DNA from 4 places in the Mediterraneibacter sp. NSJ-151 genome. Region 3 is predicted to be linked to each of the others. Evidence: predicted binding sites of a transcription regulator. Region 3 holds the regulator's gene; each other region holds the start of a gene.

Region 1 (4,221 bases), on a different contig from region 3:
CTCATTCGTACAAAGCTTCTGCCCAAGCTTTACTGCTCCAGCCGGACAAAATTCTACGCAGCGTCCACATGCCACACAATCTTCGGTTGACACTCTCGCCACGTATGCAGAACGAGACATGTTCGGAGTATTAAATAACTGTGATGTACGTAACGCATAACAAACATTAACATTACAGTTACAGATTGCAAAAATCTTATTTTCGCCGTCTATATTTGTAATCTGATGAACAAATCCATTATCTTCTGCACGTTTTAAAATATCTATCACTTCATCATAAGTAATATATCTTCCACCTTTATTTGTCTCAACAACATAGTCCGCCATATCACCTACCGCAATACACCAGTCTGCCGGATCATCTGCACAGCCTTCCCCATATGTTTTTCTGGACAATCGACAAGAACATGGACTGGCTGCGTATTTTCCATCATATTTTTTTAACCAATGTGAAATATGTTCAATATCTACCGACTGATTCTCCATCTCGATCGCTTTTTCCACCGGTATTACATGCATTCCGATTCCAGCTCCTCCAGGCGGTACCATTGGAGTTACCTTCTCAAGCGGAAGCCTTGACATACGTTCAAAAAAATGAGCCAGTTCCGGATGTTCTTTTAATCGTTCTTCATTCATGTTGAAGAACTCTGCGCTTCCCGGAACAAACATTGGAAGTACATATTGTTTTTCTTTTTTCGGATTCTCCCAGTTGTATTCCAGAAGCCCAATCTCACTCATGTCATCCAACAATTTCTGCAGTTCTTTTTCTTCTTTTCCTGTGGCTTTTAAAAGCTGTGAAAATGTCATCGGTTTTCGGACTTTCATCTTCAATGCTACCTCAGCCATCTCATCTGTTACAACTCCGGCCAGTCCCCAATATTCCGGATCATCTACTGTAACTTTGTGACCAATCCTGTCTGTGACTTTCTGTCCCAGTTTCAAAATCAGTTCTCTCTCTTCAGCCATAATTTTACCCCTTCCTTTCATTTTAATTTTTATTCTTGCCAAATCTTTACTTCATTCAGAAGCCAGTCTGCCCACTTATCTATCCCTTCTCCTGTTTTCGCACAAATCGGAATAATCTTTGCATTCGGATTACGCATTAAAATATTTTTTTTGCAAGCTTCCATATCGAAATCAAAATACGGCATAACATCTATCTTATTAATCAATACAACATCGCAAATTGAAAACATCAATGGATATTTTAATGGTTTGTCATCCCCTTCCGGTACACTTAAGATCATTGCATTTTTTACTGCTCCTGTATCAAATTCAGCAGGACAGACAAGATTCCCCACATTTTCCAGAATTGCCAGATCTATATCCCCCGTCTCCAATCCTTCTAATCCTTGTGCTGTCATATCTGCATCCAGATGACACATTCCACCTGTATGTAACTGGATCGCTTTCACACCTAATTCTGAAATAGTCTTAGCATCCACATCAGAATCAATATCCGCTTCCATCACTCCGATTCGAATCTGATTCTTTAATGCTTCTATCGTTCTTGTTAATGTCGTTGTCTTCCCAGAACCAGGTGATGACATTAAATTTAAAAGATAGACCTTTTTTTCTTTCAATTCTTTTCTCACTTCATCCGCTCGTTTATCATTATCCGCAAAGACACTCTGCTTAATTTCCAGCGTTCTGAATTTCCCCATTACATTTCCTCCTTCTGTTTATTAATAATTGGCTATACCAATTATTGTCATTTTTCTATCATTATATTATTTTGCACGATTTTTGTCAATTTATCTTGATTTTTTCGTGTATTTCACACTAATATTTTCTCATTTTCTTTTATTTAATTCGTTTTTTCTCGTTTTGGTATCTGGTATAACCAGAACATCCTTTTTTATTTCAGCCTTACTTGACACTCCCTATTTAATATGATACTTTGTAACTATTCGAAAGGTAATTTTCAATATTACACTATTTTATTTAAAGGGGGTTTTTACATGGCATGCTTTTTAGCACCGGCTACCGAAGCAATCGTTGTATCTGCAGCCGCACATCACAATCGCAAGGTAAGCAAGGACAATTCTTCTGAATCTAAACAGCAGGAATCTGTCACATTTTCATCTTACCTTGTTCAGAAACTGCAATGGTTAAGCACACTCTTATGGGGAGGAAGTTTTCTGCTTCTTATCGAACACATCTGGCACGGCGAGATTGTTCCCTGGTTTCCTTTCCTTACTGCGCTAAACAATCCAAATGACATTAGTCCTATGTTGACCGAAATTGCAACCGTAGGTACTGCTATGGCTCTTACAGTTACATTTACATGGTTTATCGCAGTTGCTGTTTGTTATATGGCACTAAAAAAACAGTCCGACAAATCTATCGTTACTGATTAGTAGGAGGAATTGTTTATGTGTTTGATATTAACTTTTCTTGCAGCGGTCTTCACAAGCATAATTTGTTTCTCACACCCACAGTTTATCCAACAATTCCAGTTGCATAAACTTGCATTAATGTATTGGGGTGCAACACTGATGTGGTCAATTGATGGTGTTTTTCAATTACGGGAGGGAGAAGCATTTTTCGATTTGAGCCTTAATGATACTTTTCTTGGAATTGTAGTTATCATTTGTGGAGTTGTATTATGGGGATTAACCACTTTTGCTCATAGAAGAAAAACAGTATAAGAACCGAATAGGGATGAAATCAGGCGGCTTTTTCTCATACGAAAAAGCCGCCTGATTTCATCCCTATTCGGTTCTTATCTTAGCAGAAAGCTTTCACTTTCTCATAAATTCCATCTGTATCCAAACCATATTTCTTAAGCAGTTCTAATGCCGGTCCGGATTCTCCAAACACATCATTCACACCAATCTTCAGAACTTTTGTTGGAGCTTTCTCTGAAAGCACATCACATACTGCACTTCCAAGTCCGCCGATTACAGAATGTTCTTCAACTGTAACTACTTTACCTGTCTCTTTTGCTGCTGCAACGATTAAATCTTCATCCAGAGGTTTGATTGTATGGATATTGATTACTTTCGCTTCAATTCCTTCTGCAGATAATCTTTCTGCCACTTCCAGACAATTTGCAACCGGCAGTCCGCTGGCTACGATTGTGAGATCTTTTCCTTCACGAAGAACAACACCTTTACCCATCTCAAATTTGTAATCTTCTCTATCATTGATAACCGGCACTGCCAGACGACCAAATCTCAAATAAACCGGTCCTTCATACTCATAAGCAGCTTTTACAGCAGCTCTTGCTTCTATATCATCGGATGGATTAAGAACAACCATTCCCGGAATTGAACGCATCAGTGCGATATCTTCGTTACACTGGTGAGTTGCTCCGTCCTCTCCTACAGAAATACCTGCATGAGTTGCTCCGATCTTTACGTTTAAATGTGGATATGCAACAGAGTTACGAATCTGCTCAAATGCACGTCCGGCTGCAAACATTGCAAAAGAACTTGCAAATGGAACCTTTCCTGCTGCTGCCAGTCCTGCTGCTACACCTACCATATTGCCTTCTGCGATACCACAGTCAATATGTCTCTCTGGAAATTCTTTTTTGAACACACCAGTCTTTGTTGCTGCTGCCAGGTCGGCATCCAGAACAACTAAATTGTCATGTTCTTTACCAAGCTCAACTAAAGCATTACCATAACTATCTCTCGTTGCGATCTTCTTTACTTCTGACATAATGCTTCACCTGCTTTCTCTAAATCTTCCATTGCGATCTTATATTCTTCATCGTTTGGAGCTTTTCCATGCCAGCCTACTGCATTCTCCATGAAGGAAACACCTTTTCCTTTTGTTGTCTTTGCAATAATTGCTGTCGGCATTCCCTTTGTCTCTCTTGCTTCTTTCAAAGCTGCTGCAATCTCATCCATATCATTACCATTAATTGTAATTACATGGAAATTGAATGCTTCGAATTTCTTATCAATTGGATATGGAGAGTTTACCTCTTCAATTGTTCCGTCAATCTGTAAATTATTATTATCTACGATCACAACCAGGTTGTCCAGTTTACGGGAACCTGCGAGCATAGATGCCTCCCATACCTGTCCTTCCTGAATTTCACCATCTCCAAGAAGTGTATATACACGATAATCTTCATTAGACAATTTTGCAGCAAGTGCCATACCTACTGCGGCTGAAATTCCCTGTCCAAGTGAACCAGATGACATATCTACACCCGGGATATGTTTCATATCCGGATGTCCCTGCAGATAAGAACCTGTATGACGA
Region 2 (4,221 bases), on a different contig from region 3:
TGAAAAGAACGTTGATGCCAGTCGGACAGTATTCAAAAGATGAGATTCGCAAGATAGCAGAGAAGATAGGATTATTGGTTGCAAATAAGCCGGACAGTCAGGATATATGTTTTGTACCGGATGGAGACTATGCTGCTTATATAGAAGAAAATGCAGGTGTAAAAATTCCGGAAGGTAATTTTGTAACATTAGATGGGAAGGTTTTAGGAAAGCATAAAGGAATCATTCATTATACAGTGGGGCAACGAAAAGGTCTTGGTCTGTCATTGGGATACCCGGCTTTTGTATTGGAAATTCGTCCGGAGACAAATGAAGTTGTGATTGGAACAAATGAAGATTCAATGACAACCACATTAAAGGCAAACAGGGTGAATTTTATGTCGGTTGAAGATTTGCCGGAACCAAAAAGAGTTTTTGCAAAAATCAGATATAATCATAAAGGTGCCTGGTGTACGGTAGAAAAAACAGGTGAAGATGAGATTACCTGTACATTTGAAGAACCACAAAGAGCAGTGACCCCGGGACAGGCAGTTGTATTGTATGATGGAGAATATGTACTTGGAGGCGGAACAATCATATGATATTAAGCGACAGCCATATGCACACCATTTTTTCTACAGACAGTGATACGCCGGTGGAAAAAATGATAGATGGTGCAATAGCAAAAGGATTAAGATCAATTTGCATTACAGATCATTTTGATAAAGATTTTCCTTCTGATACAGAATTTGGGAAAGATGCTTTTCAATTCGATTTGGATGAATATATGCATACCATGAAAAAAATACAGAAAGAATATGAAGATAAGATACATATTCGAATTGGAATAGAGCTTGGACTGCAGACTCATTTGCAAGAATTCTATCAAAAACTGACACAACAGTATCCATTTGATTTTGTAATTGGTTCTGTACATCTGGTAGATGGGAAAGATCCGTACTACAGAGAGGGGTTCGCTGAATTGTCGGACCGCGAATTATATAGAAAAGGATTTGAGAATACTTTAGAAAACCTGCAACATGTAACAGCATTCGATGTGCTGGGGCATTTGGACTATGTAGTGCGTTATGGGACTTACAAGGAAAAAGAATATTCACAGACAGAGTTTTCAGATATTATTGATGAAATTCTAAAACGCGTTATTGAGCTTGGAAAGGGCATTGAGTTAAATACCGCAGGATGGAAATATGGACTTCCGTTTTGTAATCCGCACCCGGATGTGTTGAAAAGATACCGGGAGCTTGGAGGAGAAATCATAACGATTGGAGCGGACGGACATAAGCCGGAACATATTGCATATGATTTCGGAAAGGTAAATGATGTCTTAAAGGCTTGTGGGTTTAAATATTATACAGAATTTGAAGAAAGAAAACCGATTTTTAAACAACTTACATAAAAAACAAACAAAATGGATTTAGGACTTGAATTTTTGTTTTTGTTTTAGTACAATAATCTCAGTTGATGAATCTTTAACAAAGTAATTGAGCTTTGTTAAATGGATATCACCATGATAGACTGTATTACAGTTAACAATTTATATAACTTTAGGAGGAATTAATCATGGCAGTAAAAGTAGCGATTAATGGTTTTGGACGTATTGGACGTCTTGCATTCAGACAGATGTTCGGAGCAGAGGGATTTGAAATTGTAGCAATCAACGATTTAACATCTCCAAGCATGCTTGCTCACCTGTTGAAATATGATTCAACACAGGGAAGATATGCACTGGCTGACAAAGTAGAGGCAGGAGAAGACTCTATCACAGTTGACGGAAAAGAAATCAAAATTTACGCAAAAGCTAACGCAGCTGAACTTCCATGGGGAGAGATTGGTGTTGACGTTGTTCTGGAGTGTACAGGATTCTACACATCTAAAGCAAAAGCTCAGGCTCATATCGATGCAGGTGCTAAACACGTTATTATTTCTGCACCAGCAGGAAATGACCTTCCTACAATCGTTTACAATGTAAACCACGAGCAGCTTACAAAAGATGATACAATCATCTCAGCAGCTTCTTGTACAACAAACTGTTTAGCTCCAATGGCTAAAGCATTGAATGATCTTGCAGAAATTCAGTCTGGTATCATGTGCACAATCCATGCATATACAGGAGATCAGATGACTCTTGATGGGCCACAGAGAAAAGGTGACCTCAGAAGATCTCGTGCAGCAGCAGTTAATATCGTACCTAACAGCACAGGTGCAGCAAAAGCAATCGGTCTGGTTATCCCAGAACTGAACGGAAAACTGATTGGTTCTGCTCAGCGTGTTCCTACTCCAACAGGATCAACAACAATCCTTACAGCAGTAGTTAAAGGTGAAGTTACAGTTGACCAGATCAACGAAGCTATGAAAGCAGCTTCTAACGAATCATTCGGATACAACACAGATCAGATCGTATCTAGCGATATCGTAGGAATGAAATTTGGTTCTCTGTTCGATGCTACACAGACAATGGCTCTTCCAACAGGTGATGGAAATACAGAGGTTCAGGTTGTATCTTGGTATGACAACGAGAACTCTTACACAAGCCAGATGGTAAGAACAATCAAACATTTCGGAACATTACTGTAAGCCGAAATTGGGAATATGAAACGGATGTATGTCCGGAAATAGACTCACAAAGGGTCCGGTCTTATTGGGGCCGGACCCTTTTTAAATTTATAAGGAACGATTTTCTATAAATTTAAAATGCTTTATAAAAAAGGAGAATTACAACTATGCTTAACAAAAAATCAGTAGATGATATCAACGTAAAGGGCAAAAGAGTTCTTGTAAGATGCGACTTCAACGTTCCATTGATCGATGGAAAAATTACAGATGAAAACCGTCTTGTAGCAGCTCTTCCAACAATCAAAAAATTAGTTGCAGATGGAGGAAAGATTATTCTTTGTTCTCACCTTGGAAAACCAAAGGGAGAGCCAAAGCCAGAATTATCACTTGCTCCAGTAGCAGTTCGTTTATCAGAATTACTTGGACAGGAAGTAAAATTTGCTGCTGATCCAGAAGTAGTAGGACCAAACGCAAGAGCAGCAGTAGAAGCTATGAAAGATGGAGATATCATCCTTCTTGAGAACACTCGTTACAGAGCTGAAGAGACAAAGAACGGAGAGGCATTCAGCAAAGATCTTGCATCTCTGTGTGATGTATTCGTTAACGATGCATTCGGAACAGCTCATAGAGCACACTGCTCTAACGTTGGTGTAACACAGTTCGTTGATACAGCAGTTGTTGGATACTTAATGCAGAAAGAGATTGATTTCCTTGGTAATGCAGTAAACAATCCAGAGAGACCATTCGTAGCAATCCTTGGTGGTTCTAAAGTTTCAAGCAAAATCTCTGTAATCGAGAACTTACTTGATAAAGTAGATACATTGATCATCGGTGGTGGAATGTGCTTCACATTCAGTAAAGCTCAGGGTGGAAAAGTAGGAAATTCTCTTCTTGAAGAGGATTACTGCCAGTATGCATTGGATATGATCAAAAAAGCTGAAGAAAAAGGTGTAAAACTTCTTCTTCCTGTAGATGCAATCATTGCAGATGAATTCTCTAATGATGCAAATACAAAAGTAGTTCCTATGGGAGAGATTCCAGAAGGATGGATGGGACTTGATGTAGGTCCAGAGACAGCTAAGTTATATGCTGACGCTGTAAAAGATGCGAAGACAGTTGTATGGAACGGACCAATGGGATGTTTCGAGATGCCTAAATTCGCTACAGGAACAGAGACAGTTGCAAAAGCACTTGCTGATACTGATGCAGTTACAATCATTGGTGGTGGAGATTCTGCAGCAGCAGTTAACCAGCTTGGATATGGTGACAAGATGACACATATCTCAACAGGTGGTGGAGCTTCTCTGGAATTCCTTGAAGGAAAAGAATTACCAGGTGTTGCAGCAGCAAATGACCGTTAATTATCTGTTATTCAGCAAATGATTTTGAATAATAAAATTGTTTTAACAAAAAATAGATGAGGAGGCCAATAAAATGGCAAGAAAGAAAATTGTAGCAGGAAACTGGAAAATGAACAAAACTCCAAGTGAGGCAGTAGCACTTGTAGAAGAATTAAAACCATTAGTAGCAAATGAAGAAGTTGATGTTGTATTCTGTGTACCAGCAATCGACATCGTTCCTGTTGTGGAAGCAACAAAAGGAACAAACATCCAGGTTGGTGCTGAGAACATGTATTTCGAAGAGAGCGGAGCTTACACAGGAGAGATT
Region 3 (4,221 bases):
TATCCTCATACTGATCTGGAAATACACATCCCAATACAAGGATTGGCTTACAAATTCCAGCCTTACGCAAGAGAGCAGCTTCATCAAGACTAGCTGTCGCATAACCCCATACATAATCCACTGATTCGAACATTCTGGCAATTGGAATCGCACCATGTCCATATCCATCTGTTTTAATAACCGCAACCAACTTTGCTCCTGTTCCGATTCGCTCCTTCATTTGTTCCATGTTATATGCAATTGCATCCAAATCAATTTTTGCATACACACGTGTATATTGTTTCATGTTCTATTCCTCCATATCAAATATTACTGTTCTACCTGCTTTAGTACATCTTTTATTCCTGAAATCAAATCTTCTGCCAGTACACTGTAAACGCCACAGCTTTTTCTTGCATAATCTCCTCCGTTTGCATGAAGATACACTCCTGACACAACACTATCATACAAATTCATATGTTGTGCTGTAAGCCCTGTGATCACACCAGCAAGAACATCTCCCGAACCTGCTTTTGCCATCGCACTATTTCCTGCAGTATTTACAAATAAAGGATGATCTTCTTTTGCTACAAGCGTACGAGCGTCTTTCAACGCACAAACAACAGGATACCGTTTCACAAAATCAGTCAATATATTCATACGATCTGCATTTAATTTTGCGACCGAGCACTTTAAAAGTCTCGTCATTTCCTTCATGTGTGGAGTTAATGCTATCGGAAATGTACTTTTTTCAAGCAATTCCATCTTTTCAGATAAAAGATTGATTCCATCTGCATCAATAATACATGGGACTTTACAGAATTGAAATACCCCTTGTAATAATTTATCTGCTGTTTTTTCCTGGCCAAGTCCACATCCAATACATACAACATCTGCCCAATTTAATAATTGTTTCAATTCTTCTTCAGAATATTCTGTATAAGTGGAGATAATTGCTTCTGGCAGCAGTTGTTGAAGAATGCTTCTGTTTTCTTTGGCAGTATATATCTGAACAAGCCCTGCTCCGCTTACATATGCTGCTTTTGCACTTAAATATGCTGCTCCGGCCATTCCCTTGCTTCCGGTAATCATAAGCACTTTCCCATATGTTCCTTTATGCGAATTTGCCACACGTTTCGGCAGACATGTGCAAAGATCATCTTGTTCCAGTGTATAACATATTTCTATATTATTTTGGTAAAGTTCTGTATTGATACCGATTGATTTTACAACTACTTCTCCTGCAAAATCTTTTCCCGGATACAGAACAGTTCCTAGTTTCTCACATTGTACAGAAACCGTCAAGTCCGCTTTAAATGCTATACCTAAAATTTTTCCGTCCAAAGAACTGACTCCCGAGGGTATATCTACCGCAACTTTATATCCTTCCATTGCATTTAAACACTCTATCACGGAAGCATATTTACCGCTTATCTCCCGGCAAAGTCCAACGCCAAAAATCGCATCTACGATCACGCCATACTCTTCATCAGGGATTTCTGTCTCTATCGATATCCCAATATTTTTACAAATACAATATTGTTGTTTACATTCATCGCTCATTGACTCTGTTTTTCCAACAAATGCAATTCCTACGGAATAATTCTCATCATGTAACAATCTTGCGATTGCAAATCCGTCTCCTCCATTATTTCCGGAACCACAAACTATCAGTATCTTTTTGTTCTTCAAAACTTTCGATTTTATAACCTCAGCAATTCCCAATGCAGCTCTCTCCATCAGCACCAAAGATGGAATTCCTATTTCATGAATTGTGTGTGCGTCAGCTTTTTGCATCCAATTTCCAGTAGGCAAATATCGCATTTTTACTCATCCTTTCTTAAAGCACGAAATAAAATAATTATCTCCAAACTATGAGAAACACGCTTCGCGAGTTTCTCAAGTTATCGCGGCAGTCGCCAAGGTCTCGTGCAAGCACGGACTTTGGCTCGTTGCTCGCGTAAATACAAATAACGTGCAAAGGCATTAAACAACCCTTTTGCACGTTATGATACTTCTAATCTTCCCCATGTTCTTCTTTGTATCGGGTAATATTATAGGACAACTTCATCAAGCTATCAGATAAATGGACACTTTCTACAATCACATCTTTCGGAAGATTCAAATCTGTATGTGCAAAATTCCAAATTGCTTTAATGCCATTACGTACCAGAATATCAGATACTTCAACCGCTTTTGTTTTTGGAATTGTGAGTGCTACAATATCAATATTTTCTTCCTGAAGAACTGTCTCTAATTCATCCATCATTCGAATCGGAATGTCTCTGATCACTTTTCCTTTCAATTCAGGATTCACATCAAAGATTCCTTTTAAAATAAATCCATTTCTTGCAAAAGATGCATAATTTGCAAGTGCCTGTCCTAAATTACCTGCTCCTATGATTACCATATTGTGACTCTGGTCCAATCCCAGTATCTTACCAATCTCCGTGCGAAGATACTTTACATTATAACCATATCCTTGTTGGCCAAATCCACCAAAATTATTCAAATCCTGGCGAATCTGTGATGCTGTTACATGCATTTTTTTACTTAAATCACTTGATGATATTCTTTCTACTCCGGCTTCATTGAGTTCACCAAGATATCTGTAATATCTTGGAAGTCTCCCAATAACAGCCTTTGATATTCCTCTTGACTCCACACTTATCGTCCTCCAAATATAAACTATATCTATTATAAAGTTTTATTTTAACAAAGTCAAACTTTTGACATACTTTTTTTGTATTTTATCTAAAATTTTTTTATATTTCGTCGGTTTTCACACTATTTTATCTGAATTTTTTTGTGAAATCTAAATTCTTTAGTTGTATTTTATCTGTATTTCGATATAATAAATACGATATGCTTAAATATAGGAGGATGTATATATGATACTTGCATGTCATAATCTAAATAAATCTTTCGGAGAACGCATCATTGTAAAAGATGGTTCTTTCCATATTGAAGATAGAGAAAAGGTTGCTTTTGTCGGTGTGAATGGTGCCGGAAAATCAACAATTTTAAAAATGATCATTGGCGAAGAGCCAACAGACAGCGGGAATATTGTTCTTACAAAAGGGAAAACAATTGGTTATCTTGCACAGCAGCAAAATCTAATCAGTGGAAATAGTATTTACGAAGAATTAAAAACTGCAAAAGCAGACATTATAAGACTTGAAGAACAAATTCGTACGATTGAACACGAATTAAAAGGCTTATCCGGTGATGAATTACAGACTCGCTTGAATACTTACAACCGTCTGATGTCTGAATTTGAATCCAAGAACGGATATGCATATGAAAGTGAAATCATAGGGGTGTTAAAAGGACTTGGTTTTCAGGAAAATGAGTTTTCAAAGGAAGCCAGCACGCTATCAGGTGGACAAAAAACGCGTGTTTCCTTAGGCAAACTTCTGTTAACAAAACCAGATATCCTATTATTGGATGAGCCGACCAACCATTTGGACTTAAATTCTATATCCTGGTTAGAAACATATCTGTTAAATTACCCGGGAGCTGTATTCATCGTATCACATGACCGTTTCTTCTTAAACAGAGTCGTAACTAAGGTTGTTGAAATAGATCAAGGGCATCTTCGTATGTATAATGGTAATTATAAAGATTACGCCGAAAAAAAACGTCAGTTACGCGATGCACAAATGAAAGAATATTTAAATCAACAAAGAGAAATCAAACACCAAGAGGCAGTAATTGAAAAATTAAAATCTTTTAATCGAGAAAAATCTATCAAGCGTGCTGAAAGCCGCGAAAAAATGCTTGACAAAATAGAACGTATTGACAAACCGATGGATTCCACACAGGAAATGCATTTTGAGCTGAATCCATCTTGTATCAGTGGTAATGATGTTTTAACAGTTGAACATTTAACAAAAAGATTTGAGACACAAACCCTGTTTTCCGATATTTCATTTGAAATCAAACGTGGTGAGCATGTTGCAATCATCGGAGATAACGGAACCGGAAAAACAACTTTATTAAAAATTTTAAATCAGGTATTAGATGCCGATGAAGGTGCTTTTACTTTAGGTTCTAAGGTAAAGATTGGATACTATGATCAGGAGCACCACGTACTTCATGATAATAAGACTATTTTTGAAGAAATTTCCGACGACTATCCATCACTAACAAATACTCAGATTCGAAACACTTTAGCTGCTTTTCAGTTTACTGCAGACGATGTGTTTAAACTCATCCGTGATTTAAGCGGTGGTGAAAAAG
Region 4 (4,221 bases), on a different contig from region 3:
AAATTGAGCAGTTTAAAGAAGAGGCAGAAGATGAAGCGGAACTGAAATTGAATTTGTAAAGTGGATTCGTTTGTATAGTTGTAATTTGCAAGACATATAGCAAATAGACCGGCATATAATAGTTAATAAATAATGTCGGGTGAATTTATGATGCTGAAGAAAAATAGAATATTAAACAAAAAGAGAGCCATGGAGGTGTTGATGCTTGCATCGATATTTATCATTGGCTTTTATTTTTTGTGGGATTTTATCTGCTCAAATGAAGAAAATTATTCTGTTCCGATGTGTATGGTGAATGAAACGGAGGTGTATACTACTAGAAAAATACAAAATACAAAAGAAACAGAAGCATCTGAAAAAAGTAAGATTCAGGAACCGCATGATTTATATGCTCAATCTGCGGTGCTCATGGATGCAAAAAGCGGAAGAATATTGTTTGAAAAAAATGGAGGACAAAAACGTGCGATGGCAAGCACAACAAAGATTATGACCTGCATTCTTGCATTAGAATATGGTGATTTGGATGATGTTGTTATAGCAAGTTCAAATGCAGTAAATCAGCCTAAAGTACGATTGGGAGTTGTCGAAGGAGAAAAAATTTTGTTGAGGGATTTGTTATATTCATTGATGTTGGAATCCCATAATGATGCGGCGGTCATGATTGCAGAACATATTGGAGGCAGTGTGGAGGGTTTTGCAGATATGATGAATCAAAAAGCACAAAGCTTAGGATGTAAAAATACTTATTTTATTACACCAAATGGATTAGATGCTTCAGACAAAAACGGAAGTCATCAGACAACAGCGGAAGAACTTGCACGAATCATGAAATATTGCATACAGGATTCAGCACAGGCAAAACAGTTTGTGGCAATATCACAGACAGAAACACATCACTTTGAAGATTGCTCACATGTATACAAGTATATATGCAATAATCATAACGCATTTTTGAAAATGATGGAGGGTGCAATAGCAGGGAAAACAGGATTTACGGGTGAGGCAGGATATTGTTATGTAGGAGCTTTGGAACAAAATAATAAAAAATTAATTGTTGCACTTTTAGGTTGTGGCTGGCCAAATAACAAGGGCTATAAATGGCAGGATACACGTAAATTGATACAATATGGATTGGACTCATTTGAATATGTTATGATAGGAAAGGAAAACATTTCAAAAGAATTGGCAGATATTAAAATTCCAGTTGTAAATGGAGTTCCGGATAATGGGAAAATAAGTGGAAAATCGTATACAAAAGTGTGGATGAAATATATGGAAGATGGAGAAAATACAGATTCAGCAGAGTTGGAACAGCTTTTGGTTCGGAAAGATCAAAAAGTACATTTGCAAATTGTACTGAAAAAACAGTTATATGCACCGGTTGAAGCAAAAACAGAAGTGGGAGAAATACAGTACTTATTAGATGGAAATGTCGTAAAAAGACAAACGCTGATAGTAAAAAATGCCATTGAAAGGAGAAATTATAAATGGTGTGCAAGGAAAACAGTGGAAAACTTCCTATTATAATAGTAATGTGAATTGAAATTGTAATAACGTGAAAATTAAGAAACGTGTGAAAAAAATGACAAAATATGTATTTTGTTGATTGAAATTTAGATAAGAGTGGTTTATACTAGAATAGGCAAAAATTTTGGTTTATTTTAAAAATATTTACAATATGGAGGGCTAGAATATGAGCTACAATGCAACTGGAAACCCAGCAAGCAGAAGAATTGCCGCAATGCTTGATCAGGGAAGCTTTGTTGAAATCGGTGGTGCTGTAACAGCAAGAAATACAGATTTTAACTTACAGACAAAAGAAACTCCGTCTGACGGCGTTATTACCGGTTATGGAGTGATCGATGGCAATCTTGTGTATGTATACAGTCAGGATGCTACAGTGTTAAAGGGTGCTATCGGAGAGATGCATGCAAAAAAAATCGCAAATATTTATGATATGGCAATGAAGATGGGAGCACCTGTGATCGGTCTTGTAGATTGTGCAGGACTTAGACTTCAGGAAGCAACAGACGCACTAGAGGCATTTGGAAGCCTGTATCATAAACAGGCAATGGCTTCAGGTGTTGTACCACAGATCACAGCAATCTTTGGAATGTGTGGTGGCGGATTGGCAGTTGTTCCAGGACTTACAGATTTTACATTTATGGAAAGCAAAGAAGGAAAGCTTTTTGTAAATTCACCAAATGCTTTGGAAGGAAACGAAGTTTCTAAATGTGATACAGCAAGTGCTGCATATCAGAGTGAGACAGCAGGTCTTGTTGATGGAATTGGAACAGAGGCAGAAATCCTTGGACAGATCCGTACATTGATTAGCATGATCCCAGCAAATAATGAAGATGATGCTTCATATGAAGAGTGTACAGATGATCTGAACCGTGTTTGTTCTGATCTTGCAAACGCAGCAGAAGACACAGGTATTGCACTTGCAACAATCGCTGACAACAATGTATTCTTTGAGACAAAAAAAGATTATGCAAAAGAGATGGTAACAGGATTTATCCGTCTGAATGGTATGACAGTCGGAGCTGTTGCAAATCGTTCTAAAGTATATGACGCTGAAGGAAATGCAGAAAGCTTTGATGCAGTTCTTACAGTTGACGGATGCAAGAAAGCAACAGACTTCATCAACTTCTGTGATGCATTCTCTATCCCGGTACTTACATTGACAAGTGTGACAGGATTTGAGGCGACAAAAGAAGCTGAGAAAGATATGGCAAGAAGTGTTGCAAAACTCACATATGCATTTGCAAATGCAACAGTTCCAAAAGTAAACGTAATCGTAGGTAAAGCATTCGGAAGTGCTTATGTTGCAATGAATAGTAAATCAATCGGAGCAGATATGGTATTTGCATGGCCAACAGCAGAAGTTGGAATGATGGATGCAACTATGGCTGCTAAGATCATGTATGAAGGTGCTGACGCAGATACATTGAAAGAGAAAGCAGCAGAGTATAAAGAACTTCAGTCAAGCCCAATGTCTGCAGCAAGAAGAGGATATGTTGATGCAATCATTGAAGCAGCAGATACAAGAAAATATGTAATCGGAGCATTCGAGATGTTGTTCACAAAGAGAGAGGATCGTCCGGACAAAAAACACGGTACGGTTTAGTGAGGTGAGGCAAAGTGAAGAAAAAATTCAGTTTATTAGGACTTGTCCTCATTTTAGTCTTGAGTCTTGTAGGATGTGGAAGCAAGGCTAGTGAAGAGGCAGAATATGATCAGGCTACGATGGAACAGTATGCTGACACAATCGTTACAAGTTTCAGTAATATGTCCGAGGAGAATCTGGATCAGTTTGCTGACATGTCAGACCTCGAATTGAATCTGACATTGATGCAGTCAGGTCTTCCAATCGAAGCAGATGATTTTAAATCTATGATTGATGCTTGGAAAGCAGGTTTGGATGAGTGCGGTACAATCTCAGATCTTGGGGATTATGAGCTGACAGTAAAGAGCAGCAGCGCTACATTGACTGTACCATTCAAAGGCGAAACAAGAGATGGTGACCTGGAATTCACATTTGACGAGAAGATGAACATGGACAGCATCACAGTCAATGGCCACTATGGCATGGCTGAGATTTTGAAAAAAGCAGGACTTAACACATTGTTAGGTATGGGAACTGTATTTGTTGTATTGATCTTTATCTCATTTATCATTTCCCTGTTTAAATTTATTCCTGCAATTCAGAATAAGTTTAGTAAAAAACCACAGGCTGAAACAAAGAAGGAAACTTCTGCAGCAGCACCGGCACCAGTTGAAGTGGTACCGGCAACAGATGATAGTGAGCTTATTGCTGTAATTTCAGCAGCAATCGCAGCATCAGAGGGAACTTCAACAGATGGTTTTGTTGTTCGTTCTATTAAGAGAAGAAAATCCAATAAGTGGAGTTAATCAGGAGGATACAAGAATGAAAAACTATACAATTACAGTAAATGGCAATGTATATGACGTAACAGTAGAAGAAAAAGGTGCAGGAGCAGCACCAGTTGCAGCAGCACCTGTAGCAGCAACACCAGTTGCAGCACCTGCAGCAGCACCAGCTAAAGCGGCAGGAGCAGGAAGCATCCAGGTTAAAGCAGGAGCAGCAGGTAAAGTATTTAAAGTAGAAGCAAGCGTTGGACAGAAAGTAGAAGCTGGTGATGCAGTAGTTATCATTGAAGCTATGAAGATGGAAATCCCAGTAGTTGCCCCAGAGGC

The links. The regulator Rex, encoded in region 3, represses fermentation and respiration genes when NADH is low (regulators of the CRP and FNR family bind a similar motif). The targets are predictions, from matches to a motif close to ATTGTTAANTANTTAACAAT.
Region 1: a site for Rex is predicted at 1,708-1,727, ahead of hypB (hydrogenase nickel incorporation protein HypB). Genes of this name have one in related genera too.
Region 2: a site for Rex is predicted at 1,458-1,477, ahead of gap (type I glyceraldehyde-3-phosphate dehydrogenase). Genes of this name have one in related genera too.
Region 4: a site for Rex is predicted at 1,571-1,590, ahead of LQE94_RS02195 (acyl-CoA carboxylase subunit beta). Genes of this name have one in related genera too.

What each region holds. Positions count from the first base shown of each region.
Region 1 covers NZ_JAKVPP010000001.1:277,147-281,367, reverse strand. Annotated here, with positions in the region: gene LQE94_RS01360 (FAD-dependent oxidoreductase) at 1-966, opposite strand, end outside; gene hypB (hydrogenase nickel incorporation protein HypB) at 996-1,664, opposite strand; gene LQE94_RS01350 (hypothetical protein) at 1,962-2,360, shown strand; gene LQE94_RS01345 (hypothetical protein) at 2,376-2,651, shown strand; gene LQE94_RS01340 (transketolase family protein) at 2,731-3,669, opposite strand; gene LQE94_RS01335 (transketolase) at 3,657-4,221, opposite strand, start outside.
Region 2 covers NZ_JAKVPP010000015.1:39,699-43,919, forward strand. Annotated here, with positions in the region: gene mnmA (tRNA 2-thiouridine(34) synthase MnmA) at 1-581, shown strand, start outside; gene LQE94_RS13565 (histidinol-phosphatase HisJ family protein) at 578-1,396, shown strand; gene gap (type I glyceraldehyde-3-phosphate dehydrogenase) at 1,561-2,574, shown strand; gene LQE94_RS13575 (phosphoglycerate kinase) at 2,721-3,914, shown strand; gene tpiA (triose-phosphate isomerase) at 3,988-4,221, shown strand, end outside.
Region 3 covers NZ_JAKVPP010000003.1:41,308-45,528, reverse strand. Annotated here, with positions in the region: gene alr (alanine racemase) at 1-286, opposite strand, end outside; gene LQE94_RS03605 (NAD(P)H-hydrate dehydratase) at 310-1,803, opposite strand; gene LQE94_RS03600 (redox-sensing transcriptional repressor Rex) at 1,997-2,644, opposite strand; gene abc-f (ribosomal protection-like ABC-F family protein) at 2,871-4,221, shown strand, end outside.
Region 4 covers NZ_JAKVPP010000002.1:54,801-59,021, reverse strand. Annotated here, with positions in the region: gene scpB (SMC-Scp complex subunit ScpB) at 1-59, shown strand, start outside; gene LQE94_RS02200 (D-alanyl-D-alanine carboxypeptidase family protein) at 148-1,527, shown strand; gene LQE94_RS02195 (acyl-CoA carboxylase subunit beta) at 1,694-3,130, shown strand; gene LQE94_RS02190 (OadG family transporter subunit) at 3,145-3,915, shown strand; gene LQE94_RS02185 (biotin/lipoyl-containing protein) at 3,932-4,221, shown strand, end outside.